DNA from 2 places in the Pseudoalteromonas sp. 120-MNA-CIBAN-0494 genome. Region 1 is predicted to be linked to the other one. Evidence: predicted binding sites of a transcription regulator. Region 1 holds the regulator's gene; the other holds the start of a gene.
The links. Region 1 encodes ArgR, which controls arginine synthesis, uptake and breakdown. Its sites were predicted from a motif close to ANTGAATANNTATTCANT; they were not measured.
Positions count from the first base shown of each region.

Region 2: AAEY55_RS06405 (2OG-Fe dioxygenase family protein) is a predicted target of ArgR. The motif match lies at 10,690-10,707, and genes of this name have one in related genera.

Region 1 covers NZ_JBEOOE010000002.1:236,916-253,125, forward strand. The annotation lists gene AAEY55_RS02800 (S9 family peptidase) at 1-216, shown strand, start outside; gene AAEY55_RS02805 (GGDEF domain-containing protein) at 336-1,442, shown strand; gene AAEY55_RS02810 (NAD(P)/FAD-dependent oxidoreductase) at 1,523-2,707, opposite strand; gene AAEY55_RS02815 (S8 family peptidase) at 3,020-5,155, shown strand; gene AAEY55_RS02820 (peroxiredoxin) at 5,226-5,699, opposite strand; gene AAEY55_RS02825 (methyl-accepting chemotaxis protein) at 5,792-7,717, opposite strand; gene AAEY55_RS02830 (DUF3718 domain-containing protein) at 8,100-8,477, opposite strand; gene folA (type 3 dihydrofolate reductase) at 8,557-9,048, opposite strand; gene cgtA (Obg family GTPase CgtA) at 9,122-10,279, opposite strand; gene rpmA (50S ribosomal protein L27) at 10,510-10,767, opposite strand; gene rplU (50S ribosomal protein L21) at 10,784-11,095, opposite strand; gene ispB (octaprenyl diphosphate synthase) at 11,518-12,489, shown strand; gene mdh (malate dehydrogenase) at 12,593-13,525, opposite strand; gene argR (transcriptional regulator ArgR) at 13,752-14,219, shown strand; gene AAEY55_RS02870 (Dyp-type peroxidase) at 14,235-15,134, opposite strand; gene AAEY55_RS02875 (ABC transporter ATP-binding protein) at 15,185-16,210, opposite strand, start outside.
Region 2 covers NZ_JBEOOE010000006.1:61,794-78,003, forward strand. The annotation lists gene AAEY55_RS06365 (succinylglutamate desuccinylase/aspartoacylase family protein) at 1-658, opposite strand, end outside; gene AAEY55_RS06370 (PLP-dependent decarboxylase) at 708-1,913, opposite strand; gene AAEY55_RS06375 (2,3,4,5-tetrahydropyridine-2,6-dicarboxylate N-succinyltransferase) at 1,913-2,653, opposite strand; gene dapA (4-hydroxy-tetrahydrodipicolinate synthase) at 2,669-3,553, opposite strand; lysine riboswitch at 3,706-3,903, opposite strand; gene AAEY55_RS06385 (DNA-3-methyladenine glycosylase I) at 4,107-4,805, shown strand; gene AAEY55_RS06390 (protein adenylyltransferase SelO family protein) at 4,815-6,224, shown strand; gene AAEY55_RS06395 (OmpA family protein) at 6,610-7,674, shown strand; gene acnB (bifunctional aconitate hydratase 2/2-methylisocitrate dehydratase) at 7,971-10,568, shown strand; gene AAEY55_RS06405 (2OG-Fe dioxygenase family protein) at 10,768-11,400, shown strand; gene AAEY55_RS06410 (cysteine desulfurase-like protein) at 11,410-12,645, shown strand; gene AAEY55_RS06415 (2OG-Fe(II) oxygenase) at 12,665-13,369, opposite strand; gene AAEY55_RS06420 (thioesterase family protein) at 13,403-13,801, shown strand; gene glpD (glycerol-3-phosphate dehydrogenase) at 13,814-15,319, opposite strand; gene glpK (glycerol kinase GlpK) at 15,378-16,210, opposite strand, start outside.

The DNA.
Region 1 (16,210 bases):
GTACCTTGGCACGAAGGGGTACAGTATTACTTAGCCCTGCGCCGTGCGGGTAAAGATGCCACTTTTTTACAGTATGAAGGCGAACCTCATCACTTGAAAAAGTTTCCTAATCAAGTCGATTTTTCAATTCGTATGATGCAGTACTTTGATCATTACTTAAAAGGCAAACCCGCCGCAAAGTGGATGAAAGAAGGCGAAGCATTTATACAAGAGTAAAAATAAATGATAAAAACCCCGATAGATTTAAGTCTATCGGGGTTTTATAATTTATTACTACCCACTTTATAATAAATAGACAATACTGAATTAATTAATAATTATTAAGTCGTTATTTGATGCTACATTTTTGGTATAAAGAATTTCCGCAATACCCTAGAGATCATAAGGATTACTGGCGAACACGCTTAATTGCACATTCTTTATTAATCTGCTGCTGCTACTTTTTAATTTTAACCTTACTAAATGTTTTTTATTTTTCGAGTTACGATATTGCACTTATTGATGCCTTAGGACTTATAGCGTCATTAAGTATTTGTATATGGTTTAATAAAACAGCTCAGGTTAGTAAAGCTGCTTGGGTTGTTGCATTAATGATAGTTGGCTTAATAATGCTCTTTATAGTATCGGCAAAGGGTCATGCTCATTCATTATTTTGGGCAACACTTATTCCGCCTTTTACCTTTTTTTTAGTTGGGCGGAATTGGGGAAGTATATTAAGTAGCATTGCTTTTGGTATTTGTGCCTATCTAGTTTACTTACAGCAACAACTATCAATTACCATAGGTTTATCTGCATTATTTAATTTTATTGAAGTGTCTATTGCGCATGTTTTATTATTTAGGTTTTATGAAAAAACGCGTTTTTCGGCTTACTCTCATCTTTCGAAGCGCAATGCCGAAATAAAACAGCTAGCCGAAACCGATAAGCTCACCGGGCTATATAACAGGCAAAAATTTGATTTTGAATTGTCGCAATTACTGAGTGAAAATAATAATGAGCGAAAATCAAATATAGTGATGATTTGCGACATAGATCACTTTAAAAAAGTAAACGATACTTATGGCCATTTAGCGGGTGATAACGTGCTTAGTGAGTTTGCCAATATTTTACAAAACAAGCTTACAAATAGTGCATTAATTGCACGCTGGGGCGGAGAAGAGTTTACTATTATTCTTCGAGATAGCAGCCTAGATAACGCAATTAACGAAGCTGAAGAGCTCAGAGCGTTTATTGCCACTCATTTAATCGATAATAGAGCGTTAACTATCAGTATTGGTATAGCTAAAGCGCATGTTGACGACACTGCTTTGCATCTTTTAGAGCGCGCCGATAAAGCGCTTTATAAAGCAAAATTACAAGGGCGAGATCAGGTCTGTGTTGCTAGCGACAACTTAACCAAAACTCACTATGAAAACACATTAAGTAAATCCGCTGCTATTTAAAAGTTAGCTCTAAAGTATCAGCGGTTAAACCCAATAAACTAAATTAACCTTGTAACTGCTAACTTATTGTTCCTAAAATATTAAGCATACTGCCCAGCAGCAAAACCGCAGCTCCACGCATACTGAAAATTATAGCCCCCTAGCCAACCGGTTACATCGGTTACTTCGCCAATAAAATATAAGCCTTGTACTTTTTTTGCTTCGAAGGTTTTTGAGCTAAGTTCATCGGTATCTACACCGCCTAGCGTTACTTCCGCTGTTCTGTAACCTTCTGTGCCATTTGGTTTAATTTGCCATGCATGTATATAGTTAACTAACTCGTCAATTTGGCTATGTGTTAGCTGGTTAATATTACAATCAGGAATTGCTTTCCCCTCATGAAGAACTTCAATAAAACGTTTAGGTAAAATAGTGGCTAAGCTATTTTTTAACGACTTTTGAGATTGCGTTTCACGCCAATCGGCTAGCTGTTGTCTTAAATCTGTTTCGGGTAATAAATTAATAGTTACCGCCTGTCCGGCGCGCCAAAATGAGCTTATTTGTAATATAGCAGGGCCCGATAACCCTCTATGGGTAAATAAAATATTTTCTTTAAATGCAGTGCCATCTTCACTAGTAACATCGCATAAAATACTTATACCTGAAAGCGCTTCAAAACGTTCTTTATCGTGCTGATGCAAAGTAAATGGTACAAGTGCCGCCATGGTCGGTAATACTTTTAAGCCAAACTGCTCAGCAATTTTATAGCCAATGGGTGTTGCGCCAAGCTTAGGCATAGTTAACCCACCGGAGGCAATCACTAACGACTCACAATAAAATGTTTCATGCTCGGTTACTACGCTATAACCAGTTTCAGTTTTTGAAACGCTGATTACTTCGTTACGCAACTTTATAGATACACCCGCCCACTCACACTCAGTAAGTAAAATATCAACAATGTCTTGAGCGTTATTATCACAAAAAAGCTGACCTAGTGTTTTGTGGTGATAGGCTAAACCATGACGATCTACCAGTTCAATAAAGTCATGTTGGGTATAACGACTTAAACATGATTTAACAAAATGAGGGTTGCCACACAAATAATTACTAGGGCTGGCATTTTCGTTGGTGAAGTTACAGCGCCCACCGCCACTAATGAGTATTTTTCGACCTGGCTTTTTGCCCATATCAAGTACTGTAACACTACGGCCACGATATCCTGCTTGCGCTGCACACATTAAGCCTGCTGCTCCCGCACCTATTACTATCACATCTACTTGGGTCATTTATTTATCTCATTAATTTTTTTTGATTATAACAAAATTTATGCACCGGCTGGACATCGAATTGATTATTTTCAATTGCACAACAAATAAAAATAAAAGTATTAATACTCAAATTTAAAACTAGTTACTTATGCTTATATTTATAAATATAAAAAGTACAAAGTAACTACAAACCCGCTAATAACAAGGTTATAACCAAATGAAAGAAGCTAATAAGTAATTAATCTTTCAATTAATTTAACAGATCATTTACCTTTGTACCCACTTCGTGGATTTGTGCTACGAAATAACAAATAAAAACTAAGGATAATCATGACAACAGGTAAATCATTTAAAAAGTGTGCAATAGCCTTTACTATCAGCTCACTATTTGCTGCAACATCGAGTATTGCAACTCCTGCACAAGCAATTGCACCATCAATGGCAGAAACAACAGCTAAATTACAAAATCAAACTGGTTTTGAAACACAATTCATTATTAAATATAAAAATAACACTAATGATTTAGCTAGCTTTGCAGCTACAGACACAGATGTAAGCCAATCAAATATGCAAAATAAAGCGCAGAGCTTTGTTAAAAATTACACCTCTAAAAAAGGCAAAGTAAAAGCGAAGTATATTCGTGCCATGGCACTTAATAATCACCATGTAATGCGTGCAAGTAAAAAGCTAAATGCACAAGAAGCACAGCAATTTATGCAAGAAATGCTTGAATCTGGCAACGTTGAGTACATTGAAGTCGATCAAATGCTGCAACCGTTTGCAACGCCTAATGATCCACGATTTGACGACCAATGGCATTATTATGAACAAGCTGGCGGCTTAAACTTACCTACCGCATGGGATACAGCCACTGGTAGCGGTGTTGTTGTTGCAGTACTCGATACAGGCTATCGCCCTCATGTTGATTTAAACGCTAATATTTTACCCGGTTACGATATGATCTCGAATTTATCGGTGGCTAATGATGGCAATGGTCGCGATAGCGATGCCCGCGATCCGGGCGATGCGGTTGCTGCCAATGAATGTGGTACTAACGGTGCACAAAACTCTAGCTGGCACGGTACACATGTAGCGGGTACTGTTGCTGCAGTTACTAATAATGGTGAGGGTGTTGCTGGGGTTGCTTACGGCGCCAAAGTAGTGCCTGTACGTGTACTAGGTAAGTGCGGCGGTTTAACCTCTGATATTGCTGATGGTATTATTTGGGCTTCTGGTGGCAATGTATCTGGGCTACCGGCAAATGCCAATCCTGCAGATGTAATAAATATGAGCTTAGGGGGCAGTGGCACATGTAGCTCTACAACACAAAGTGCTATTAACACCGCACGTAATAACGGCACAGTAGTGGTAATTGCTGCCGGTAACGATAACGATAACTCAGCAAACTATAACCCAGGCAACTGTAATGGCGTGGTAAATGTAGCCTCGGTTGGCCGTAATGGCGGTCGTGCTTATTACTCTAATTACGGTAGTAATATTGATGTTGCCGCACCGGGTGGTGCGCAAAGTTTTGCTAACGATTCTGAAGGTGTTTTATCCACTTATAACGCCGGTTCGTCAACCCCTTCTAGTGATAGCTACGGTTTTTCGCAGGGTACATCAATGGCAGCCCCCCATGTTGCTGGCGTAGCGGCACTGATAAAACAAGCAAAGCCGAATGCTACTCCCGATGAAATCGAAAATATTTTAAAAACAACCACCCGCTCGTTCCCAGCCACATGTACTAGCTGTGGTACCGGTATTGTTGATGCAGCAGCTGCCGTAGCTGCTGCAAGTGGTGGCACTGCACCACCACCAAGTGGTAATGAACTTCTTGATGGCGAAACTCAAACCGGTTTAAGCGGCGCAACTAACTCTGAAACATTTTATACAATGACAGTGCCCAGTGGCGCAACTAATGTCACTTTCACTATGAGTGGAGGCACTGGTGATGCCGATTTATACGTGCGCTCTGGCAGTAAGCCAACAACCTCTACATACGATTGCCGCCCTTACAAAAGTGGTAACAACGAAGAGTGCTCAATCGATAACCCTACATCAGGTACGTATCATGTGATGCTACGAGGTTATTCTGCCTATTCTGGGATCAGCTTAACTGGTAATATTACAGCAGCTTCGGGCGGGGGCTCAGGCACACCTCAAGCTGGTGGTGGCACTGTAAGCGATGTGAGTGCTAATGCAGGTCAATGGAAGCATTACACACTAGACGTGCCAGCAGGTATGGCTACATTTACAGTAACAACAAGCGGTGGCACAGGCGATGCTGATTTGTTTGTTAAGTTTGGCAGTCAGCCCACGACATCGAGTTACGATTGTCGTCCATATAAAAATGGTAATGCCGAAACCTGTACTTTCTCAAGCCCACAAGCGGGTACGTGGCACTTAAGTGTTAACGCGTATAAAACCTTCTCGGGCTTAACAATTAGCGGGCAATATCAGCCTTAATAAGCAATAATTGCAAAAAGCCGATGTTGCATCAACATCGGCTTTTGTATTTTCAAATCGCTAATTTATTCTATAGCTTTTCTAAAATAGCAGCAGCACGACTAACCACAAATTCTTTTTCTTGCTCTACAAATAAACCGGTTACTACACTATTTTCCACGATCATTGCGTAACGCTTTGAACGCACACCGCCAAACCCTGCCGTATTCATATCAAGGCCTAATGCTTTGGTAAAGCTCGCATCGCCGTCTGCCAGCATGGCTATTTTTTGTGCATTTTGTGATGCCCCCCATGCTTTCATAACAAACGCATCGTTTACCGATACACAATAAATTGCATCAACGCCCTTTGCTTTTATTTTATCTGCCAGAGTAATAAACTCAGGTAAGTGTGCATTTGAACAGGTAGGTGTAAACGCACCGGGGACTGCAAACAATACAACTTTTTTATCTGCAAATAATTCACTGTTAGTCAGTGTTTGCATACCATCGTCGGTTAACTGGCTTAGCGTAACCGAGGGAATAGTTTGACCTTGTACAATCATTATAAATCCTTCATTTTATAAAATAAAACCAGCATACAGCTTAGCACATAGAATTTAGAGCATGATATAAGATGAGCGCTAAAGCTAATTAATTACAACCCCAGGCCCCCTTTAATCGAATGAATTTGTTGTTGTAGCTGATGTCGTATATCATCCACCAACGAGCTCGACTCACTTACTTGCCCCTTCATTTCAGCCATTGACTGACTAAAGTTATCTAATAAATTGCTTTGCTGCTTAGCAAGCTTCATCGCCTCAAACGCTACTTTATTAGCATTTTTTGCATTACTTGCCACCGCTTCCGAATTTAACTTAAGTTCTTGGGCATTTTGCGTTTGCGATTGAGCACCTTGGGTTAATGCTGTTATTTGCGTAGCAACTAGCCGTGAGTTTTCACTCAGTATGGTGAGCTGCCCATTTATCTCGCTCAGCGAGCCTTGCGTTTGCAGTGCCAATTGCCTAACTTCATCAGCCACTACTGCAAAGCCGCGACCATGCTCACCTGCCCTAGCTGATTCTATTGCTGCATTTAGCGCAAGTAAGTTGGTTTGATCTGCAATATTACGTATTACTTCTATAATTTTACTTACGCCTTCAACACCATTAAGTAGCTCTTGTAAGCTTTGTATACTGCGTTCAACCCGTGCCTGTGTATCGGCACTCGCACTTAACATACTTTGCGCAAATCCTAAGCTTTGTTCCATGGCACTAAAGGTACTTTGTGCGTTATCAGCTACTTGTGTATTAATATCATTAACTTGCTCTCCAATCTGCTGAATATCGGTTAGTAAATACTGATTCTGTTCCACTTGCCCATAACTCGTAGTAGTTTGTTGCTCAATCGTCTGTAAGTGTTTACTCATTTGCTGCATAAAAGCATTCACTACTTTTAGCATTTGCGCTCGCTCTTGTGCTTCTATGCGCTGGCGTTCAATTAACTGATTAAAGTATTGGGCTATTTCCCCAACTTCAGTTTTTGGGTTATTACTGACAATATTTTTAAACTCATTCGTTTCAATTAAAAATGCAAACCCGTCGCGCAATCGTCGAAGAGGATTAAGTACCAGATTACGCTGAACAATATAAACACCGCCAGCAAGTATAACTAGCCCACTAATAGCAACACAAAACACCCAAAATACTTGCTGCTTTAAATTATCTTGTTGTGTTTTTAGTGCTTGCTCTGCATTTATCACTGTTTTAGATAAATTACTAAGCTGCGTGCGCAATTCATCGGCCCCCGTCTGTCGTTGTTGTGCCTGAGTTAATGTACTGGTTAAATCCCGAGGATAGCGATTTGGCCAACTACTTAATTCTGATTTAATATCAGTAGCTAAATCTTCACTTTGCTCGTCAATAAATAAACTATACTCATCTACTTTATCCATCACACCTAAGTTTGGTAGCTGCTCTATTTTTGCTGCTAATACATTTAAATTTTTCACGCTTTGTTGCAAACTCTGCTCTACACTCTGCTGATAATCTAGCACCAGTTGATAACTAAATAATGATAAGTTAATCACTTCACTATAATACTCATTGGCCAATTTATAATAACTAAGCGTGTTGTTACTATTATCCGAAGCTGAGCGCGCATAATTAATTAACGAGGATGCCGAACCAGCCATTTGCCTTAGCGCATTATCAAGTAAAGCCGTTTCGTTACCAGAGAGCTTACCCAAGGCTCTATATTTACCGTTTATATCATTATTTAGAGTAATTAACTGCTCAGTAAGTTGTGATTTAAGAGCTGCTGGTAATAGCGTTAACTGTTTTTGCTCTACTTGCGAGATTAAACTTGAGGCTTGTGTTAAGTATTGGCTATCGCCTTGTGCTAAGTAATTACTTAGATAGCTCGCTAGATCAACCATAATCGTATTTTTAAGCTGTCTATATGCACTGTCTTGCTGCTCTAGTTTTAGAAAAGTTTGACTGGCCCAAAGTAGAGTCATAGCTAATAAAACACTTGCGAGAGTTAACAAAACAGCCAGTAAGCGGGTAAATGTAGAGGCGCGCATAAATAAATCCCTAAAATCATATGCGCGTAGAATATTGACTATTTATGACAGTTTAATGGCAAATACTAACAATCGTATTAAATTCATGAGCTGTCAAAGCAACAACAAGAATGTTAACCCAAATAAAAACAATGAGTTATTTTGTGTGGCTATTCCTAGGTTACTTTAACTTCAGCACCTATAGAGTCGGCTATAAGTTCATTTCAACACAATAAGTAAGTTAATAAGTAAAAAGGGTTATGTTTTTAATAAGGTTGGCGTTTGTGTTAAAAGGGGGGGATTACAATACTAAAATAGTGCTGTGTTATTTAAAATTATTTATAAAAATACAGGCGTAAAAAAACCACGTATAAAACGTGGTTTAATCGTATTTATTGTAAAATTAAAGACCTGCGCGCTCTTTAATTATAGTAATTAAGGGCGATCCTGAATGACCGTTCGATTCAGCCCATGATATATCAGCACCATCTTCTAGCGAGCTTTTAGATAAGTTTTTTACTATATATTCACCGCTGTCTAATGCATTACTTGCCACTGCATGACGCAATAAATTATTGCCGTTACAAAATACTGCGTCGTATATATTACGAACTTTCACTCGTGAGCTTTTAAGCTTACTACGTAAACGATTTTTATCATCCGCTGCAATATACTCACAGATAGAAATCGCTAACTGATCATCTGCTTGTGCAGGGGCAGTATATACAAACGAACCGGCTGCAAGCGCAGTAATAACAACTAGCTTTGATAACTTAATCATGGAAAACCCTTTTTATAATACTTTATTCCTATTGGATTAGTTAATATTGTACCAATATGCTCAGTATTTCGCAATAATGTTAAGGGTTTTTATATAAAGTTACAAACTTATGACTATATTGATTTTTTTCATCCGCAGCCATTTGTATTTCATCTTTAACCTGCCAGGTTGCCACTTTTTCGTAATCAGGAAACTGAGTGTCACCTTCAACATCTAAGTCTATAAAGGTTAAATAAAGTCTTTGTGCACTTTCTAAAAATTGTTGATAAATATTTCCACCACCAATGATCATCACCTCTTCCACATCAGCAACTAAATTTAACGCGGCCTCTGGCGTTGTAACAATTTCTATTCCAGTTGCTTGATACTGGCTATTACGGGTAATAATAATATTACGACGCCCAGGTAAAGGCCGTCCAATAGACTCAAATGTTTTGCGCCCCATAATCACAGGTTTACCTGTGGTTACTTTTTTAAAATGCTGTAAGTCTCCAGGTAAATGCCAAGGCATTGTATTATTAAGGCCAATTACACGGTTATTTGCCATTGCAGCAATCATTGAAATTATCACACTAATTATCCAGTATTTATTATTAAACAAAGAAAAAGGAGCATAAGCTCCTTTTATATGTAATTAATTATAATTAACGCTCGTACACAACTTCTACGTCGTAATCATCTTCATTCCACTCATCCCAATCATCATCATCGTCGCTCTTTTTAGCGGCTTTTTGATGATAGGTGTCCCACTTAAACTCAACCTCTTCGTCTGTAGTTTCAACGAATTTCTCTTTTGGCATGCTTTCAAGCAATGTCATTACGTCATGAATTAGTGGTTGAGTATTTGATTTATTAATAGCAGAAATACTGTAAATATTTTCAGTTTCGCCTAGCTCTTGTGCAATTTTTTCACATAAAGCTTTTGCTTCGTCAGCTGGTAATAAATCTATTTTATTAAATACCAACCAGCGCGGTTTTTCTGCTAATTTAGGACTGTACTGATGTAACTCATTAACAATCGCAAATGCATTATCAACTGGATTTGAGCCATCAACTGGCATTACATCAATAATATGCAGTAATATTCTACAGCGCTCTAGGTGTTTCAAAAATTGAATACCTAAACCAGCACCATCCGATGCGCCTTCAATTAAGCCTGGTATATCAGCGATAACAAATGATTTATTAGCTTCAGGACGGACCACACCTAAATTTGGAATAAGCGTCGTAAATGGGTAATCTGCTACTTTTGGTTTTGCTGCCGATACACTACGGATAAAGGTAGACTTACCTGCATTTGGCAAACCTAATAAGCCTACATCTGCTAGTAACAATAACTCTAGTTTAAGGTTGCGTACTTCGCCTTCTGTCCCTAAGGTTTTTTGACGCGGAGCACGGTTTGTACTTGATTTAAAACGCGCATTTCCTAAGCCATGGAAACCGCCTTTTGCCACCAAAATCTTTTGGCCATGTTGGGTTAAATCCCCTAATCCCTCTTGCGTATCAACGTCCATAATACGTGTACCTACAGGCACCATAATAATTAAATCGTCAGACTTTTTACCAGTACAGTTACGGCTGCGGCCATTAGTACCGCGATCTGCTCTATGGAAGCGTTCAAATTGGTAATCAATTAAGGTATTTAAGTTTTCATCCGCTTGTAGATAAACACTACCACCGTCACCACCGTCACCACCGTCAGGCCCACCTTCTGGGATATATTTTTCACGACGGAAAGACACGATACCGGCGCCACCGTCTCCAGCTTCTACGCGAATTTCTACTTCATCTACAAACTTCATGATTACTCACTTTAGGGATTGGCTTGTTAATAACACTATTATATACCCAAGCCAACTTAATACCAATTGGCATAAATATTTGAACCATTTTACGAATTAGATCGCTCTATAACTTCGTTAAAGAGCCCGCTACTTAAACCCATAGGTATAATTGCAGGCTTGGGTATATATTGTAAAATAATGAAAACAAAAAACCCCGCAAAGGCGGGGTTTTTTAACTATCTTACTGATTACTCAGTTACGATAGTTACGTATTTACGGTTTAAAGGACCTTTTTGTTCAAACTGAACTTTACCATCTGCTTTTGCGAAGATAGTGTGGTCTTTACCGATACCTACGTTTGTACCAGGGTGGAAACGAGTTCCACGCTGACGAACAATGATGCTACCCGCTAGAACTGATTCGCCACCAAAACGCTTAACACCTAGGCGTTTGCTTTCTGAATCGCGACCGTTACGAGTACTACCAGCTGCTTTTTTATGTGCCATTTCTAAGTACCTCTAATTAAGCGCTAATGCCAGTGATTTTAACTTCTGTGAACCATTGACGATGGCCCATTTGCTTACGAGAATGCTTACGGCGTCTAAATTTAACAACCTTAATCTTCTCACCGCGACCATGTGAAACAACCTCAGCTGTTATCTTACCACCGTTTACGAACGGTACACCAATCTCGATTTTCTCACCATCAGCAACTAAAAGTACTGAATCAAATTCTACTGCTGCACCAGTTTCAACGTCTAATTTTTCAAGACGAATCGTTTGACCTTCAGTCACACGATGCTGTTTACCACCACTTTGGAAAACCGCGTACATAATTAACTCCGTCTGTGCGCCCTCAAATCGACGCAACTAAAATATTCTTCGATAGGGCGCGAAGTTTACGCTACGGCGTAATAACTAGCAAGCCTATTTTGTAATTAAAATGAATAAAAAGTAGCTGCATTGAGAGCAATTCAATATTTCCCCTATTTTATATTAAATAGCCCTTTTGCCAAGCGCTTTTTCACGATTAGTGAAAATAATTTGCCTTAGCTAAACACACACTACAACGGATAATAAATAAACATAAATTACAGCACACTTTGTACGCTAATTAATCAGCTATCTCTCGTATTTAAGTGCTAATTAGCGATGTTAACCGTGTTTTTTCAGGGAATCGTCACAAAATATCGAGCTAGTGCTTTTTTTGTTGTACAATCTGCGCCGTTCACACATAAAAATTGGCTCGGAGATCAATGGATATAAAAGCTATCCAGGCGTTAATCGAAAACGATATGAATGACGTCAATCAACTTATACATGCGCAAATGCGCTCAGATGTGGCGTTAGTTAACCAACTTGGCTTGTATATTGTAAACAGTGGCGGCAAGCGCGTGCGCCCAATGTTGGCAATACTAGCGGCCAGAGCATTGGGTTATCAGGGTAAAGATCATATTACACTTGCAACTATTGTTGAGTTTATTCATACCGCAACACTATTACATGATGATGTTGTTGATGAATCTAACTTACGCCGAGGCACGCCTACAGCAAATGCTGAGTTTGGTAATGCTGCCAGCGTATTAGTGGGCGACTTTATTTACACTCGTTCATTTCAGCTTATGGTTGGCCTTGGTAAAATGCAGGTAATGCAAGTGCTTGCAGATGCAACTAACATTATTGCTGAAGGTGAAGTATTACAGTTAATGAACTGTAATGACCCCGACACCACTGAAGCGAGTTATATGCAGGTTATTTACTCTAAAACCGCTAAGCTATTTGAAGCCGCGACAGGCCTTGCGGCCATTATTACTGAGCAAAACCAAGCCACGCTTGATGCGCTTAACCTATACGGCATGCATTTAGGTACTGCGTTTCAGCTCGTTGATGACGTACTTGATTACAACGCAGATGCAGATCAATTAGGTAAAAATATTGGTGATGATTTAGCCGAAGGGAAACCAACTCTGCCGCTTATTTATGCAATGCAACATGGTAATGAGCAGCAAACACAGCTGATCCGTGACGCTATAGAGCACAGTAATGGCATGGATCATCTTGAAGAAATTTTAGCGGCACTTAAACAAACCAATGCGCTTGAATTTACGATGCAAAAGGCCGAACTTGAAGCCGACAAAGCCATTGCTTGCTTAGACTTTTTAGCTGAGTCTGAATATAAACAAGCACTTGTGAGCCTTGCCCGTATTGCAGTTGATCGCGATCACTAACTTTACTGCCTTTATGTGTAGCTAACCTGGGTGCAGGTTAGCTAAATTCCGAGCAATAAAAAAGCCTGCAAACGCAGGCTTTTTTGTCACTTGATTTTGGCTATTACGCCATGAAATCAACACCTTCTTTGATGTCTTTTTTCAGTGTTTCAAGCATGTCATTTTTTGCTTTTGTTTCAAATGCGCTTAGTTCGCCGTAAGAAAGAATTTCTTCTACGCCGTTTTTACCTAAACGTACTGGGTGTGCAAAGTACTCCGCATCGCCATTTTCAACAGCAACGTACGCGTAATCTACAACGTCTTCACCTTGTAGGCCTTTAACTAAAGACATACAAAAACGAGCTGCTGCTGCACCCATTGATAAAGTAGCTGAACCGCCACCCGCTTTAGCATTTACAACTTCAGTACCCGCATTTTGGATACGTGGAGTAAGTGCTGCAACTTCTTCATCTGTAAAGCTCACGCCTTCAACTTGAGAAAGTAGAGGTAAAATAGTAGTACCTGAGTGGCCACCAATTACAGGAACTTTAACAGTTGCTACGTCTACGCCTTTAAGTTCAGCAACAAATGCTTCTGAACGAATAACGTCAAGCGTAGTAATACCGAATACGCGTTTAGCGTCGTAAGTACCAGCTTTTTTAAATACTTCAGCAACAATTGGTACAGTGCCGTTTACTGGGTTAGTAATAATACCTACTAACGCTTTAGGACAACTTGCAACTATGCCTTCTGCTAACGTTTTGATGATGCCAGCATTTACATTAAATAAATCTGCACGATCCATACCTGGCTTACGTGGCATGCCAGCAGGAATAAGTACGATATCAGCATCTTTAAGCGCTTCATTTAACGCATCAGCGCCAAAGCCAGCTACTTTAACCGCTGTAGGGATATGAGATAGATCAACCGCAACACCTGGAACTACTGGTGCAACATCATATAGTGATAATTCAGAACCAGCTGGTAAGCCTGTTTTTAATAATAAAGACAACGCTTGACCGATACCGCCTGCAGCACCTAATACAGCAACTTTCATTGGAATTCTCCGTGATTTGAGGTAGGAAATATTTATGGCTCTAAGATAAAGAAATTAGCGACTAAAAACAAATTTATCCTGCCTATTTTCGTAATATTTTAGACCATAGTTGTAAAAACATTTGGCCTGAATACAGTAAACTGGCAAGTTAAATAAACAACTGCTGCATAATTATTCGTTTTTGTGTAGAATTTGCGGCATGGATAATAAAAAGCAAATAAAAACTATGCAACCACAAGACAAACAGGAAGCGTTAGTAAAAGCATTTAAAGCGCTTTTAAAAGAAGAAAACTTTGGTTCTCAAGGCGATATAGTAGATTCGTTAAAAGAGCAAGGTTTTGACAATATAAGCCAAAGTAAAGTGTCGCGCATGCTTAGTAAGTTTGGCGCGGTACGAACGCGCAATGCCAAACAAGAAATGGTGTATTGCTTGCCAGCAGAAATGGGCGTACCCACAGCAAAAAGCCCGTTGCGCCAGCTTGTTATTGATATAATGCATAACGAAATGATGATTATTATCCGTACCAGTCCAGGCGCGGCTCAGCTTATTGCGCGTTTACTTGACTCATTAGGTAAAGCCGATGGCGTGTTAGGTACTATAGCTGGCGACGACACTATTTTTATTGCCCCAGCTAAAATATCTGAAATAGACTTAACCCTAGAGCGGGTACGTATTTTATTTGATACGGTTTAGTATTTAAAACATGCGTTATAACTGTTTTAAAAACCCAACTGACGGTGCAAAAAACGCAGACCCCATATCGGCTTGAGTAAAATCAAGCCAATGATCATAGCACTCCCCCTCACCTAAACGACTTTTTAATACCTGTTCAAATGCGGTTCCACTGGCCGAGCAAGTAATTGACAGCATTCCTTGCTCGTAAACATCGCCATAAGGCATGCCTTGATTAAGTAATATTGGCTGGCCTTGCTCATCTTTTAATTCACTGCGTTGTGCATGGCTGGTTTCAAGCGCTGGGGCTATAAGAGTGTTGTCTAAGCGAGTGCGACCTATTATTTGCTCTTGCTCATCTAGCGATAGATGCTGCCATACACTTAGATCGTGCTTATAACGTTGCACATGAATATAACTGCCTTGATCCTCAAAGCTACCTGGTTTATTTATTAACGCCGTTGCCCGCTTTTGTCGGCCATGCGGCATTTTGCCACCATAAATAAAACCATTGAAATCGCGACCATCTAAAAATCTAAAATTACGAATTTGTTCCACCAGCTCTACGTCTGGTGCAAATAACTTTAAAATTTGCAGTGCAAATAAATGATTGACGTCTTCGCGGTCTGAACGTATTTGCACAAACAAATCACACGGCTGCACGCTCATTGCGTGTTCATTATGATTTATATTAGGAAAGCTTTGTAGTTCACTGGGGATATACTCTGGCAAAATATGCGGCCAATACTGTGCACCAATAGCCACCATACAAGAAAGCATAGATTCAGAAAACTGATCGCTAAACTCTTCCTCAATAGCGCTTACTTGCTTGAGCTTTGTACGTAATGACTCATCTTGGCCATCAAACACATTAAAAAATAAATGCAAACCGTGTAAGTTTGCTTCAGCACAAATCCCTGATTGCGCTTGTGCCATTGTTATTCCTTAGCTTATAAATAGATAAACACAGCGAATAACAAATTAATTTATGATTCGAAAAAATTCACCGTGTGGGGTTTTATTTTTATTATAACCTGCTCATTTTGAACAAATGACTGGCCATATTGCGCTGCAACTTCTATTTCTTGTTGTGCAATAACTACAGTGTAAACATAAGCCGAACCAATAAAACGACTGCTTAATATGGTGGCGCGTTCACTATGGCTATCTTTTTTATTGTCGCTCATTAGCTCTATTTGATGAGGACGCACATATATTTTTCCTATATTAGCCTGGTGCTGGTGCGCAATAACCGACTCAACTAGGCCAAAAGCGGTTTTATATTCAGTTGCTGTTAACACTTCTGCGCTTAAGTATATGCCCTGACCCAGAAACTCTGCAACCTCCTTTGAGCTTGGTTTAGCAAAAAGCTGTTCTGGGGTGCCCTGCTGAGCTATTTTACCCTGGTGCATAATAGCCAGCGTGTCTGCAAATGCAAAAGCCTCTTCCTTTGAGTGGGTAACAAATACTGCCGACACTTGTTGAGTTTTAATTATGCGGCGAATATCGGCAATTAATTCAAAGCGTACTTGAGTGTCTATATTCGAAAACGGCTCATCAAGTAATAGTAAACTTGGTTTGTAAGCAAGTGCACGCGCAATCGCCACGCGCTGTTGTTGCCCACCCGATAACTGATGCGGATACCTGTCGGCGCAGCCAACTAAATGCACCAGCTTAAGCATTTCATCAACGCGCTGTTGCTTTTGCTCTTTACTCATTTTACTTAAGCCAAAAGCAATATTATGTGCCACGGTTAAATGCGGGAATAACGCATAATCTTGAAACATCATGCCAATATTACGATGCTCTGGCGAGATAAATGTATTGGCGTTACTCACCAGCTTACCATCGATAAACACGCTTCCTTGTTGCGTTTCTATTAGCCCTGCAATTGCTTTTAAGGTGGTGGTTTTACCACAACCACTGGCACCTAACAAACACACTATTTCGTTTTTACCTATGGTTAAATTTAGCTCGTGAATAACCTTAGTACCGTTATATTGATAGCTCAC
Region 2 (16,210 bases), on a different contig from region 1:
GACAAAAGTTTGCTTCATCCATCGCACCATCAAAGTCACTTGGAATAAGCAGTACGTGCTCAATATTAAAGTAGCGAGCGCTATTAGTCGCATAGGTTGGGCAGTACAAGTGCTTGCTTGAAATAGGACCTGTGTGTAAATCCAGTACTATATCAGCTTGGTGAGCGAGCTTTTGTAAGTTAAGCGCAATGCGTTTACCAGTATTGAGTAAATAAGCAGGGCCATTAAGTTTACTGTCAACTTCGTCAATAAGTGCCTGTTTGAACGCGCTTTTTAATATGGCATCGTCGTATTGCATATGGTTTTGTGCAAACTGAGTGACTAAATCAGTATTATAATGATACATCCTATTCCAATTAGTGCCGGTGATAGGGTCGAACCGACCTAGGGTAAATTCCCCCGACTTTTGATTGCAACCAATAGGGTTGGCATAAGGCACTAAAGTAATATCACCTTTAAGATTAAGGTGCTTTAATTGTTCAAGTAGTTGAAAAATTACCGCGTTACCTTGTACTTCAGCTCCGTGCATGTTGGCCTGAATATACACACTTGGCCCCGTGCCATCGCCTTTTAAACGATACACAGGAATAGTGAGTGGTAAGCCATTGGCAACTTCACCAACGACGATGTTTTCTTGACTAATTGGTGAGGCGATCATGAGTATCTCAACATTTTAATTTTATCTCAGGTACATTATCTTAGGTACATTATCTCAAGTAATAACTGGCATCTTCGGCTGCACGCAAACAGCTAAGTTTGTTTTGTTCTAAAACATATTCGCCAGCAAGTTCGTGGCATAAAAAGTACGGCATACTTTCACTAAAGCCATAGGCACCACATTGACTAAACACCAACCAGTCGTGCTCATTGAGATCACTTGGTAATGCGTGCTCGCCCAAGCTATCGAGTGCGGTACAAAGTGGCCCGTATAAGCTCATAGCTTGGGTTGGTGTGTGTGAATCTCGTAGTAATGCTGCTGGAAAGTCTTGACTGGTGACGGCTGGGCGCAATAAGTGGTTTATACCGCCACTTAAAATAACTTGTTGTTGGCCATAGTTTTGTTTGCGCTCTACTACTGGGGCTGCGTAATGTCCGCATTCACCCACGGCATAGCGGCCAAGCTCCATCCATAACTCTTCAACGCCCGCCTGTTTTTTAATTTTAGCGAGGGCAGTTATTAAGTCATCCCAATTAAGCGTTATGTCGTTTTGCGTATACGGAATACCTAAGCCGCCACCTAAATCTAAAATTTTAAGGTTTATATTTAAATCGCGGGCAAGTTGGCTAAGTGGTGCAATCATTTGTGACCACAACTCACTGAGTTTTTGCGTGCTGAGCATATTTCCCCATTGAAAAATATGCAGGCCATCAAAGCTAAGTGCGTCATAGTCGGTAATATTAAGTGCCTGCCACTCTGTACAACCGAGTCCGAATGGCGTGAGGCTATCGCCACCTAGTGGATTTTTTTCGCCCTCGGGCCAACGTAACTGTACGCGCAGTAATACCTGTAGTTGACAGTTTTGTAGCTTGGCTTGCTCATTGAGCCAGCGAACTTGATTAATACTTTCGGCAACAAAAGTACGTACGCCGCGCTCAATAAAGTGTTTAATTTGTTTTGGGCTTTTAGCTGGCCCGGTGTTGAGCACGCGATCGCTACTAACGCCTTGAGCAAGTACTTGCTCAAGCTCGCCTTTACTGGCTACGTCAAAATTAAACCCGGCGTTATCTAAGCATTGAATAATTTTAGACAGCGGATTCGCTTTAACCGCATACCAAAGTTTTACCTCGGTTTGTGCGACCAATTGTGCCAAGTGACTATTTAGCGTATCTAGGTCGTAAACAAAAAATGGGCTATCGAGTTGGCTTGATAATTCATTAATTGCCGTTTTAACGCCCGTGCTCAAAAAGCTCATTAACGTAAAACCTCTTCAAGTAGTAATGATGCATCACTTTGCTCATCGCGGTACTTAACAATTAACGCGCACGACATGCTTAAACCTTGTGCACGCGCCCATTCGTTTGAAGCAGGGCGAGAGCCTGGTATTACAATAGCGTACTCAGGAATTGGCTCGCCTTTGTCTAGTTGGCGCTCGTTTACACAGTCGTAAACCGGAATTGTGGCCGATAAACGCACACCAGGGGCAAGTACTGCGCCTTTTTTAATTACTACGCCTTCAACAATTACGCAGCCTGCGCCAATAAATGCATCATCTTCAACTACCACTGGGCTGGCACCAATTGGCTCTAACACACCGCCAAGTTGCACGGCTGCGCTAAGGTGGACATTTTTACCTACTTGCGCGCACGAGCCAACTAAAGCGTGACTATCTACCATAGTGCCTTCGTCAATGTATGCGCCAATATTTACATACGCTGGTGGCATAATAATAGTGCCTTTAGCTACATAAGCACCACGGCGAACGCTTGAGCCACCCGGGACCATACGTACGCCATCGGTGGCACTAAACTGTTGTGGCGCTAAGTTATGTTTATCAACAAAGCCACCGACAAATTCGGTGTTTGTACCATTTTTAAAGGCTTCTAAAATACCCTGTTTTACTGCAACGTTAGCCTGCCATTGGCCGCTTTCGTTTTGTGATGCTGCGCGTACTGCGCCCGACTCTAAATTATTTAATAGTTCTAACCAGCTCATTATAAAAACCTATGTTTAATGCCAAGATAAAATGGTGTTGTTTGCTTGTTCAATGCACGTTGTTTGCGTTAATTCGAGGTGAGTTAACGGTGGGCGTAAATACGAACTCGTTAATCGCCCTTGTAAATGCATGAGTACTTTAACGGGAATGGGGTTTGCTACAGTGAACAAGCTACTGATTGCGCTTGACCACTGAGTAAATAAATTGGGGTATTGGCCACTTAGGCTACGCTGTACGAATTCGTGAGTTTGTAGCGGCCAAGCATTAGCTGCTACCGATACCAGCCCTTTAGCGCCGGCTTGGGCAAAGTAGGGCATAAGCGCATCGTCGCCGCTAAAAATAGCTAAGTTAGGAGCCGCTTGACGGTAAGCTTCAAATTGCGCAATGTTGCCACTGGCTTCTTTAAGTGCCCATAGGTTTTTATGTTGTTGTAGGTTTTGAATGGTTGCCACTGGAATATCGACAGCGCTTCGCCCTGGTACGTTATAAAGCATACAAGGGTGTTTACTTATATTTAAAAGGCTTTCAAACCAATGGGTTTGCCCAATTACACCGGGCTTTGCATAAAGCGGCGAGCCAAGTAAAAAGCTATGAATAGGCAAGTGGTTACAGTATTCAACCCAGGCTAATTGCTGTTTGAGGTTCATACCACCTACAGCCACCATTAAGGGTACATTAGGCGATAATTGGCACACGTGCTCAACAATGGCTTGTTGCTCTTTAAGTGTTAAGGCTAAGCCTTCGCCTGTGCTGCCTAGTAGTAAAATAGCATTATTGGCAGCGGCTTGCTCAGCAACCAAAGTGGTTAAGGTACCATAGTCGATTGTACCGTTTTGATTAAACGGAGTAACGAGCGCCGTCCAGACTGAGTAGTCATCTAAATTAAAGTTTTTGATCATCTCTCGCGAACTTATAGAATGTTCGGTGAGTTAAGAAGCTATATAGGAAAGAGCCGCATTAACATCGTTCGAACAAATACCCACGTGTAGGGTATGTTATAATTCGAAGAGCGAATGGGCTTAAATAATAGGGCGCACGGCCTTATTATACTAAGACCAGAAGCTCTCCACCAAACTAATAAGCTACGTTTAAATAGCTATTGGTGACAGTCGCTAGGATTCAACCTAGTCGCCCGAAACAACAATGACACAAATATTGTTGTTTCTCGGCGTTGATTCCCCTTACGTATGCTCAATGGAGTTTGTGCTCCTAACATACGCTACCTGAATAACGCACCTCTTCCAGCCCTTTATATTTGTACTGCTAGCAATACAAATATAATTAAATAGGGTAAGTGCGATGATTAAATCATTTTAGCCATCTGGGTGTCAAGCAGCTAAGTGCAGATAGTGTCATCGATTTTGGTAACGGTTACGTATAAGGACGATTTCCCTTAAACTAGGGGGTAATCGCGGCGCGAAATTTGTAACTGCAAAATAAGGTTTCAAGCAGATGGAAAAATTTAATGATATTTATCAGCGAGCAGTAGAGCGAAAAGGCTCAACACAAATGCTACAGCAATTACTCGCTAAACCTGCATCTAAGCGACAATTAGTAGCTTTAAGTGATGATGATTGGCTGGAAGAGTTTACGCGCAAGGTTTTTCAAAGTGGTTTTTACTGGTCGGTTATTAACAGCAAGTGGGCAGGCTTTAGAGAGGTTTTTTGGCAGTTTAGCGTTGAAAAATTATTAATGATGCCACCCGATATGTTGGAGCAAAAAGCCAGCGACGAGCGCATTGTTCGTAATTATAAAAAAGTAAAAACGATCCCCGAAAATGCGTTCATGATCCATGAGGTTACCCAGCAACATGGTAGCTTTAGTCAGTTTATTGCAGACTGGCCAAGTGAAGATATTATTGGTTTGTGGGCGTACTTAAAAAAACACGGTGCACGCTTGGGTGGAAATACCGGCCCTTATACTTTGCGTGCATTGGGTAAAGACACCTTTTTATTATCGCGGGATGTTGAGAGTTATTTGCGCGCGCATAAAATTATTGATGGTGGCTTACAAACTAAAAAGTCGTTAACTGCAGCGCAAGCGTTCTTTAATGAATTACAACAACAAAGCGGTTTGAGCATGCAAGAGCTAAGCTTAATTATAGCCTACAGTGTAGGCGATAATCGTGTAGGTATAAGCCAACAACAGTAGAGGGTAGTTATGAATTTAATGCCAAGGTACAGACAAGTAGCCGACAATTTTGCAATTGAAGATCGCCCATCTAAGGTGGCCGCCCCACAGCTATTACTATGGAACGACAGCTTAGCTAAAGCGTTTAATATTAATGTAGTTCCTGAATTACGGGCCAGTACTTTTAGCGGCAACGAACAGCAAGCAATTGCAGCGGTTGCACTGGGATACTCAGGGCATCAATTTGGACATTTTTCACCTCGTTTAGGCGACGGGCGTGCTCATTTGCTAGGTGCAGTAGAGGATGCGCAAAACCAGTTGTGGGACATTCAATTAAAAGGCTCAGGTGCCACTCCTTACTCTCGTGGTGGCGATGGCCGCTGTGCACTTGGCCCAGCAATTCGTGAATATATAATGAGCGAAGCAATGCAAGCGTTAGGTATTAAAACTACGCGCTGCTTAGCAGTGGTTGGTAGTGGCGAAACCGTGTACAGAAACCCACCTCAACCTGGCGCTATTGTAACACGCTTAGCCAGTAGCCATATTCGTGTTGGCTCGTTTCAGTATTTAGCAACGCAAGGCGACGTTGAAGGGCTTAAAAACCTTGCCGACTTAGCTATTGAGCGTCATTACCCAAAAATTCAAGCAACAGGACCTGAGCGCTATTTAGCATTTTTAGCTGCAGTGATTAAAAACCAAGTTGAGCTGGTGGTTAGTTGGATGCGAGTAGGCTTTATACATGGGGTAATGAATACCGATAATACGCTGGTTAGCGGCGAAACTATCGACTATGGCCCATGTGCCATGATGAACAGCTTCGATTTTGATACCGTGTTTAGCTCTATTGATAAGCAAGGGCGTTATGCATTTGGTAATCAACCTAATATTGCTAACTGGAACTGCGCCCGCTTAGCTGAGAGTTTAATACCGCTTGTAAATGATGACGACGAACAAGCTGTGGCGTTAATGACCCCAATAATAGATGGTTTTGCTGAGCAATTTAATGTTGAATTTAGTGCAATGTGGGCAACAAAACTGGGCTTAGCTGGCACAGATACAGCCGATAAAGAGTTAATTGCAGAGCTATTACAGTTATTAAAAGAGCACCAACTCGACTATACCAACACGTTTGATGCACTAACCGAGTCTTTAACAGGTGGAGTGAGCATACCAGTGGTATTAGTTCAGTGGGCCGGTAAGTGGCAAAAACGTACCGATGATCGCAGCTATACCGTAATGCGCGCAGCTAATCCGCGAGTTATTCCTCGTAACCATGTGATCGAAAAAATACTTAGTGAGTATAATAAGACTGGCTCAAGTGAATTACTGCATGAGTTTATGCAGGTTATGCACACACCTTATGAAAATACAGACAAATTGGCAAAATTTCAGGATGCACCTAGCAGCGATAAAGAGTATTATACTTTTTGTGGTACTTAATTATTAGATTGAAATTTAAGTTGCTGATTATTAAAGGTCATTTAGCGGCCGTAGCGCTGCTTTATTATTGAGCACAATAAACTGAGCTGATATTATTGATATGCATTTAAAGCTAGGAGCTTGGAGCTCAATATAAACTCAGCTAGTGAAGTCGGTATGGTTATTTAATAAATTTAGATACTAGCGATAGTATTTATTATCTAGGGGTTGGGTAAAGTAATTAATATGTCCTAAACTTACTGATACTTGTATATAGAGTGTTGAAAACGAATTAATTTATCTTTTGTTAAGTATTGATTAATAAAGGATCAGGTAATATTAATAAAACTGGTTGAGCTAGAAAGAATTAGCTATATTTTTTAATTGTTAAAATGGGAAGAAAACAATGAAATTAAAATCACTTACAATCGCAATCGCGTTAGCTGCAACTAGCGCATCAGCATTTGCAGCAGAAAAAACTGAAGGTTTTTACATTGGTGTGTTCGGTGACTATTACGATGCATCTTGGAAAAACTTAAACATGCACCAAAACTTGGAAGTTAATGAATCTGCAAGTTGGGGTGCTGAAGTTGGCTACCGTTTCAGTGATTACTGGAGTGCACGTCTTGAGTATGCAGATATGGACTTTAATGCATTTCTTAAAAATCCGATTCCTAATGGTAATCGTAACGACGTAGACGGCGAGCGTTTTGGTGTTGATGCACTTTACCACTTTGGTGGCGGTCCTTTCTATGGTTTATTTGGTATTAAAGAAGTAAAAGTAGCAACAGATAATACTTTCTTAAACGCAGGTGTTGGTTACCAGCACTTCATTACAGACGGCTTATTTGTTAACGCAGAAACATCTGTTTATCAAGGTCTTGACCGTGGTTATACCGATGTGAACGCTAAACTAGGTATTAACTACTTATTTGGTCAAAGTTCAGTAGCAGAAGAGCCAGTTCAACCAGCTCCAGAGCCAGTAATTGTTGAAGTTGCACCAGTAGATAGCGACAACGATAACATTCCAGATGCAGATGATCAGTGTCCTAACACACCAATGACAGATGCAGTTGATGGCACAGGTTGTACATTATACGAAGATAAAGAAGTAACTGTAAGCTTATTAGTGACTTTCCCTAATAATACATCTGCAGTATCTACACAGTACTTAAACGATATCGATAAAGTAGCTGAGTTCTTAAAAGAGTACCCAGATACAACTGTTCTTTTAGAAGGTCATACTTCTTCTGTAGGTAAAGCATCTTACAACAAGTGGTTATCTAAAAAACGTGCTGACGCAGTAGCTAAAAAATTAGTAGCTGATGGCGTAGCAGAAGACCGTATTACTACAGTTGGTTTAGGTGAAGAGCGTCTTAAAAATGAAGCGAACACTAAAGCAGCACACGAAGAAAACCGTCGTGTAGAAGCGCATATCAAAACGATTAAAAACGTTAAAGTTTTACGTTAATAAAATCGATTGAATTACAAAAACCCAGCTTTATGCTGGGTTTTTTTATGCCTACTAAAAACTTAAATTAAAAATTAATACTAATGATTCTTACTTAATAAACATTCATAGAAATTGATTTTACTTTATCTACTATTCATAATACTTATAGTCGGTATAATCAGTTGCTGAACTGGATAGATTTTCATCTACCTACAAAAGCTTTATAATTAAGCGTTAGAATACTATAAGTATTGGGTAACATTGCGCTTATGAAGCGCTACCGAATATTTTCACGTCACCAAGAGGGCAATATTGTGCTACAAGAATATCGTAAACACGTAGAAGAACGTGCCGCGTTAGGTATCGTACCAGCGCCATTAGATGCTCAGCAAACGGCTGATCTTATTGAATTAATCAAAACTCCACCGGCTGGTGAAGAAGAGTTTATTCTCGACTTATTTGCTAATCGTGTACCGGCAGGTGTTGATGATGCAGCTTATATCAAAGCAGGGTTTTTAGCGGCAGTTGCTAAAGGTGAAACTAATTCTCCACTACTTTCTAAAGAAAAAGCGGCAGAATTATTAGGAACTATGCTAGGCGGTTACAATATCGCACCTATGATAGACCTACTTGATGACGACACACTTGCACCTATTGTAGTAAAAGGCCTTTCAAACACATTATTAATGTTTGATGCATTTTACGATGTAGAAGAAAAAGCAAAAGCGGGTAACACATTCGCTAAGCAAATTATTGAGTCTTGGGCAAATGCAGAATGGTTTACTAATAAACCAGCTGTTGCTGAAAAGATTTCAGTTACTGTATTTAAAGTAACTGGCGAAACAAATACGGATGACTTGTCACCTGCACCAGATGCATGGTCTCGTCCAGATATTCCACTACATGCTTTAGCTATGCTAAAAATTGAACGTGATGGTATCACTCCTGACAAACCAGGCGAAGTAGGCCCAATCACCCAACTAGAAGAATTAAAAACTAAAGGCTTACCACTAGCTTACGTTGGTGATGTTGTTGGTACGGGTTCTTCACGTAAATCTGCAACTAACTCAGTGCTTTGGTTTATGGGCGATGATATCCCGTTTGTACCAAATAAGCGTGTTGGCGGTGTATGTCTAGGTAATAAAATTGCACCAATCTTCTTTAACACTATGGAAGATTCTGGCGCTTTACCAATTGAGCTAAATGTTGATGAACTTAACATGGGCGAGCAAATTGACATCTACCCATACGAAGGTGTTGTTAAGCAGCATGGTACTGATAAAGTAATCTCTAAGTTTGAACTTAAATCTGAAGTGATTTTAGATGAAGTTCGTGCTGGTGGTCGTATTCCACTAATCATTGGTCGTGGTTTAACAGACAAAGCACGTACATCACTTGGTTTAGGTGCTACTGATATATTTAAAGTACCAACAGCAACTGAAGTATCAGATAAAGGCTTTACACTAGCGCAAAAAATGGTTGGTAAAGCATGTAACGTTGCAGGTATTCGCCCAGGTCAATACTGTGAGCCTAAAATGACAACTGTTGGCTCGCAAGATACAACAGGTCCTATGACACGTGATGAACTTAAAGATTTAGCTTGTTTAGGTTTCTCTGCAGACTTAACAATGCAGTCTTTCTGTCATACATCGGCATACCCAAAACCTATTGATGTAAACACGCATCACACGCTTCCTGATTTCATCATGAACCGTGGCGGCGTTTCACTTCGCCCAGGTGACGGTATTATTCACTCATGGTTAAACCGTATGTTATTACCAGATACCGTAGGTACTGGTGGTGATTCGCATACACGTTTCCCATTAGGTATTTCATTCCCAGCTGGTTCGGGTGCAGTAGCATTCGCAGCAGCAACAGGTGTTATGCCTCTTGATATGCCTGAGTCAATTTTGGTTCGTTTTAAAGGCGAAATGCAACCAGGTATCACATTACGTGACCTTGTACATGCAATCCCTTACTACGGTATCAAGCAAGGCTTATTAACAGTTGAGAAAAAAGGTAAAATCAACGAGTTCTCTGGTCGCGTACTAGAAATTGAAGGCGTTGAGCACCTAACTGTTGAGCAAGCGTTTGAATTATCAGATGCATCTGCTGAGCGTTCAGCTGCAGGTTGTACGGTTAAGCTTTCAAAAGAGTCTATTTCTGAATACCTAGAATCAAACATTGTTATGCTTAAGTGGATGATCTCTGAAGGTTATGGCGATGTACGTACGATTGAACGTCGTATTAATGCAATGCAAGACTGGTTAGCTAATCCTGAGCTTATGGAAGCAGATAAAGATGCTGAATACGCTCACGTAGTTGAAATCGACTTAGCTGAGATTAAAGAGCCAGTTCTTTGTGCTCCAAATGATCCAGATGACGCGCGTTTACTTTCTGATGTTGCTGGCGAGAAAATTGATGAAGTATTCATCGGTTCTTGTATGACTAACATTGGTCACTTCCGCGCGGCTGGTAAGTTACTAGATGGCTTTAAAGGTCAACTACCTACTCAGCTTTGGGTTGCTCCACCTACTAAGATGGACAAAGACCAACTAATTGAAGAAGGCTACTATGGCATCTTTGGTCGTGTTGGCGCACGTATAGAAACTCCAGGTTGTTCATTATGTATGGGTAACCAAGCACGTGTTGCTGATAAAGCAACGGTAGTGTCTACCTCTACACGTAACTTCCCTAACCGTTTAGGTAATGGTGCAAATGTATTTTTAGCATCATCTGAACTTGCTGCAGTTGCGGCAATTATCGGTCGATTGCCAACTGCTGCTGAGTATCAAGAATATGCAGCGAAGATCAATGCAACAGCGTCAGATACATATCGCTACTTGAACTTCCATCGCATGCCTGCTTACACTAAAAAAGCAGACAACGTGATCATTCAACAAGCAGTATAATTTTTACAGCTTATTTAAAAACCCGCTTTTGCGGGTTTTTTATTGGCAAAAATAAATTTTAGATAGTTAATGTTGTTTTTTTGCATTTATTGTATTAATTTTGGTGGTTAATTGTTTTGAAGTTAAATAATAAAGCAATAAATCCTCTTTGCATGCATTAAAATCTCTGCAATATTATAATTACTATAGCAGGATTTTTATGACCGCTTTAAACCCCCAGAATTTACTGCAGCTGCGTTTTATTAACCAAACAAATATTGATTTGGTTAAGCCTTCTTTTGATAACCTGCCGACTAATCCTTATGCAGATGGTGCCTTTCGTAAACGCCGTTACTCTGTAGTTAAACTACAAAATGGTGAGCTAAAGCTACAAGCAACAAAAGCATTTGTACAAGATGATGCAATTAATACCTTTCAGGGTAATGTTGAGCGTAGTTACGAAAATTTAGAGCAAAGCCTACTTGAGTCAGCGGGCATGAAAAGTATTGTGAATGAGTTTCGTCAAATTACCGGGATTGATGAAGAACGTGATATCGAAATTCACCAATTTCGTATGTTAGCCATTGATAGTGATACGCCTGCAGCGCCAGAAGGCGTGCACCAAGATGGTTTTGATCATGTGTGTGTATGTGGTGTATCGCATGAAAACTTAGAGGGCGGTGAATTGCTTGTATACGAAAACAAGCAAGCCGATCCCTGTTTTAAAATGGCCATAAAAGACGGTATGTTTGCAGTAATTAACGACCGTCAAGTGTGGCATAACGCTACTCCAATGAATAAACTTGATGCCAGTAAGCCAGGTTACCTGGATTGCTTTGTATTAACGTCTTAAGGAATGAGCATGAATATAACGCAATTACGTGAGCAATTTCCGGCATTAATGCAAAGCGTTAATGGTAAATCTCCCGTGTTTTTAGACGGCCCCGGTGGCTCGCAAGTACCGCAATCGGTACTTAACGCTATGACTGCTTATTTGGGTTATTACAACTCAAATTTAGGTGGAGCATTTTTCTCAAGCGATAAAACCGTTGAGCTAATGGCAAATGCTCGCCAAGCTGCTGCCGATTTACTCAATGCGCCCAGCTCACAACAAATTGTATTTGGTCCGAATATGACCAGCTTAACGTTTAGCTTTAGCCGCGCAATTTCACGCGACTGGCAAACGGGTGATGAAATTATTGTCACTAACGCGGATCACTTTTCTAACGTTTCGTCGTGGCAGCAAGCCGCAGAAGATAAAGGTGTTAAAGTTAATACTGCGCTTATTAACGAAACCGACTGCACACTCAATATGGCGCAGTTCGAGAGTTTACTAAACAGTAATACTAAGCTGGTAGCGGTAACTTATGCTTCAAATACCACAGGTTCAATTAACAATATTAAACGTATTGTAGAGCTTGCCCACAACGTAGGCGCACTTGTTTATGTTGATGCCGTACATTATGCACCGCACGAACTTGTAGATGTACAAGCGCTTGATTGCGACTTTTTAGCCTGCTCTGCGTACAAGTTTTTTGGCCCGCATTTAGGTATGGTTTATGGCAAAAAAGAGCACCTTGAAGGATTTACCCCGTACAAAGTTGAGCCAGCTAAAGACGTAGCGCCTGGTCGCTGGGAAACCGGCACGCAAAGCTTTGAAGCCATGGCTGGTTTTATAGCGGCGGTTGATTACATTGCAGCAATTAGCGAGCTTGACGACAGCCATTCACGCCGCGAAAAGTTAAGTGTTGCCTTTGCTAAAACCAAGCAACACGAAATGGCGCTGAGTGAATACTTTTTAACGCGCTTAGTTAATTACCCGCGTATTAAATTGTTTGGTATAGATGATTTAGATCGTTTAAATGAGCGTACGCCTACTTTTGCGTTAACTTTTGAAGGTTTAGAGCCGCGCGCTGTATCTGAATGTTTAGGTAAGCAACATATTTGTGTATGGGACGGCAACTTTTACGCGCAAGGTTTGTGTGAGCAATTAGGCGTACTTGATAAAGGTGGCGTAGTGCGCATTGGTTGCATGCACTACAACACCACCGCAGAGCTTGATCAGTTATTTAATTTGTTTGATGAGCTACTAGGTTAATATACATAAAAAAGGTGCGCTAGCTCTTTGGCGCACCGTATATTTGCTCTGCGCGGTTAAACAGTACCCACGAGGTTAAAATATACTTATCGTTAGATACTGGCTTATTGCCACGGTGAGTGTGAGTAAAGTAGCCGGGCGCTATTACCATAGTGCCTTTTTTAGGCGCAATTTTACGCTTTTGATAATAAAACTCCGTTTCCCCACCTTGTTCAACATCGTTCAAATAAAACATAAACAGCAATACTCTATGTAGCGCCTCGTTATGATTTAACTGCGGATAAACTTCGCTGTGCCAATACGGGTAACCGCCTTTATTAACTTGGTATTTTTGCGCCTGAATATTTCCTAGCCTAAAAATTTGCTGCACTAATAAGGGCAGTTGTGGTTTACCCACTTCATCAAAGTTTGCGTGTGTTAAGTCAACAGGTTCGCCACTTTTAGGGTGATACACTTTTAGGCCAAAGGCACCAATCATAATAAAAATATGTTCTTCAATGTATTTAAAAACATACTGTGCAGTGGTTTGTTGAATGTGTTTTAATTGCTCAACGTATTCCGGATGATTGTTTAAGTGCAAGTCGTGGCTATCTTTTTTATTTAAATCGATACCGCCAGATGTCATCCCTTGTTTTATATGCGGGCTTTGAGAAAAGGTAGTGATAAAGTTATCACAAAAGTCATTGCTGAGCGCGTTATCGTATACGCGAATAAAGTCCGTCATAGTTTACCTTTATATAATTATTATTGGATTATTATGTTTATTGAAAAAGTGATGCCGCGCTTTAGTGAAACAGATGCGCTAGGACATATTAACAATACCGTACTCCCTGTATGGTTTGAAGCTTCGCGTGCGCCTATTTTTAGGTTTTTTACCCCAGATTTAAACCCACATGACTGGAAGCTAATTATTGCCAAAGTCGAAGTGTCGTTTGTTGGTGAGTTATTTTATGGCCATGAAGTAACCATTAAAACCTCAGTAGAGCATGTAGGTACCAGCTCATTTGTATTACGCCAAGAAGCTCACCAGCAAGGTAACTGCTGTGCAGTTGGTAAAACGGTATTGGTACGTTACGATTTTGCAGCAAAAGCAAAGCAATCGCTTTCAGTATCTGAAAAATCGTCACTTAATGAGCATTTAGCCCCGGCTAGCTAGTTTGGTAAATGTTTACAGCGGTATTGAGCCATTATAATTTTGAATATACTGGCTCAGCGCTGTTATTTGCTCAGTATTAAAACGCAAACCTAACTTACTACGACGCCACAATATATCCTCGGCGCAGCGAGCCCACTCGCTATTAACTAAATAATTTACTTCAGTGGCGTATAAACCATGGCCAAAATGCTGGCCTAAATCAGCTACGCTTTGGGCATCTGTAAGTAGGGTATAAGTGCCAGTACCGTAACTGCGTATAAAGCGATTTAAAATAAACTCAGGCAACCATGCATACTTTACCTGTAGTTGTTGCTTTAATACTACCTTTGATGAAAAGTCGCCACCGGGTAATGGAGTATTTTTTGTCCATGTTTGGCCCATATGCGGATAAAAGCTGGCGAGTTCGTTTACTGCGTTTTCAGCGAGCTTGCGATAAGTGGTAATTTTCCCACCAAATACACTTAGCAGTGGTGCCTGGTTATTATTGCTCGATAATATCAGTTTGTAGTCGCGAGTAACGGCTTGTGCGTCGCATGAGTTATCATCTAGTAAGGGGCGTACACCACTAAAGGTATGCACTATGTCGTTATGAGTAAGTTGTTTTTTAAAGTAATTATTAGTAATGCCAATTAAGTAATCGACTTCTTTATCGCTAATTTTTACATCTGCTATATTGTCGCTGTATTCTTCATCTGTAGTGCCAATCAGTGAATAGTCATCTTCAAATGGGGTAACAAAAATAATACGCTGATCTTTATTTTGTAAAATATAGGCCTGCGGCTCAGTGTGAATACGCGGCACAATAATATGGCTGCCTTTAACTAAGCGAATATTATGTGGCGACGGCCCAGTAATTACCTCATCAAAAAGTGATGCAACCCAAGGGCCCGCTGCATTAACAACTCCTTTAGCAACTATAGAACATTGCTTTTTGCTACCTTGTTGCTCTAAGGTCACACTCCAATTATTGTTATTGCGAACTGCTTTAATACAGCGCGTGCGGCTTAAAATGGTTGCACCTTTTTGCTGTGCTGCTAACGCATTTAAAATAACTAACCTCGAATCATCAACCCAGCCATCAGCGTATTCAAAACCGCGGGTAATAGTATTATTCAATATACTATCGCGGGTAAATTTAATTGATTTTGATGCGGGTAAAGTAATGCGTTTGGCAAGATGGTCGTATATAAACAACCCAATTCTAATCATCCAGTAAGGGCGTAAATGCGCTTGATGTGGCAGCCTAAAAGATAGCGGCCACATAATATGTGGGGCATTTTTTAATAACACTTCACGCTCTTTAAGTGCCTCTTTTACTAGCCTAAATTGGTAATGCTCTAAATAGCGTAGTCCACCATGAATAAGTTTACTGCTACTTGATGATGTAGCAGAGGCTAAATCATTTTGCTCACACAGTAATACTTTTAAGCCTCTACCGGCGGCGTCAGCCGCAATACCAGTGCCATTAACGCCACCGCCAATAACCAGTAAATCATATTCATTATCGAGTAATTTCACTGAATACCTCTTTATTAATTTAAGCGATGGCATATCAATAGCCAATAACACTATCGCATTAGCAGTCGTCTTTTGTTGCGTTATTTGAAAGTGTGACTTGTGCTATACAGTGCTGCCATTTTGCGTATAAATCGTTACGTTCATCTATGCTCATGGTTGGTTCAAAACGACGGTCGCATTGCCACATAGTAGCTAATTGCTCCGTTGACTTATAAATCCCAGTTTGCAGCCCTGCTAAATAGGCAACACCCAGAGAGGTTGTTTCTGTTAGCGCTGGGCGTTCCACACTTGCGCCTAAAATATTAGCTAAAAACTGCATGGCCCAATTATTTTTTGCCATGCCACCGTCCACGCGCAAAATACTTGGACGCAGGCCATCACCTTCCATGGCTTTTTGTAAATCTTTGGTTTGATAGCCAACAGACTGCAGCGCCGCTGCTACTATAGTGCTAATGCCCGAATCACGGGTTAAACCTAAAATAGCACCACGGGCATTGGCATCCCAGTATGGGGCGCCTAAACCGGTAAACGAAGGCACTAAAAATACGCCGTGATCCAGTGGCACGTCTTTGACCATAGCCTCGCTGTCGCCGGCATGTTCAAGTAGCTTTAAGCCCTCAACAATCCATTGCATAGTGGCACCCGCCATAAAAATACTGCCCTCTATAGCGTAGGTCACTCTACCATTGAGCCTGTAAGCCACAGTAGTTAATAAGCGGTTATTAGAGGTAAGGGCTTTATCGCCCGTATTAAGCATTAAAAAGCAGCCCGTTCCGTAGGTACTTTTAGCCATGCCTTCTTTAAAGCAAGCTTGGCCAATTAATGCGGCTTGCTGATCCCCCGCCATAGCGCAAACTTTAATCGGTGCACCAAAAATTTCACTGCTGGTAC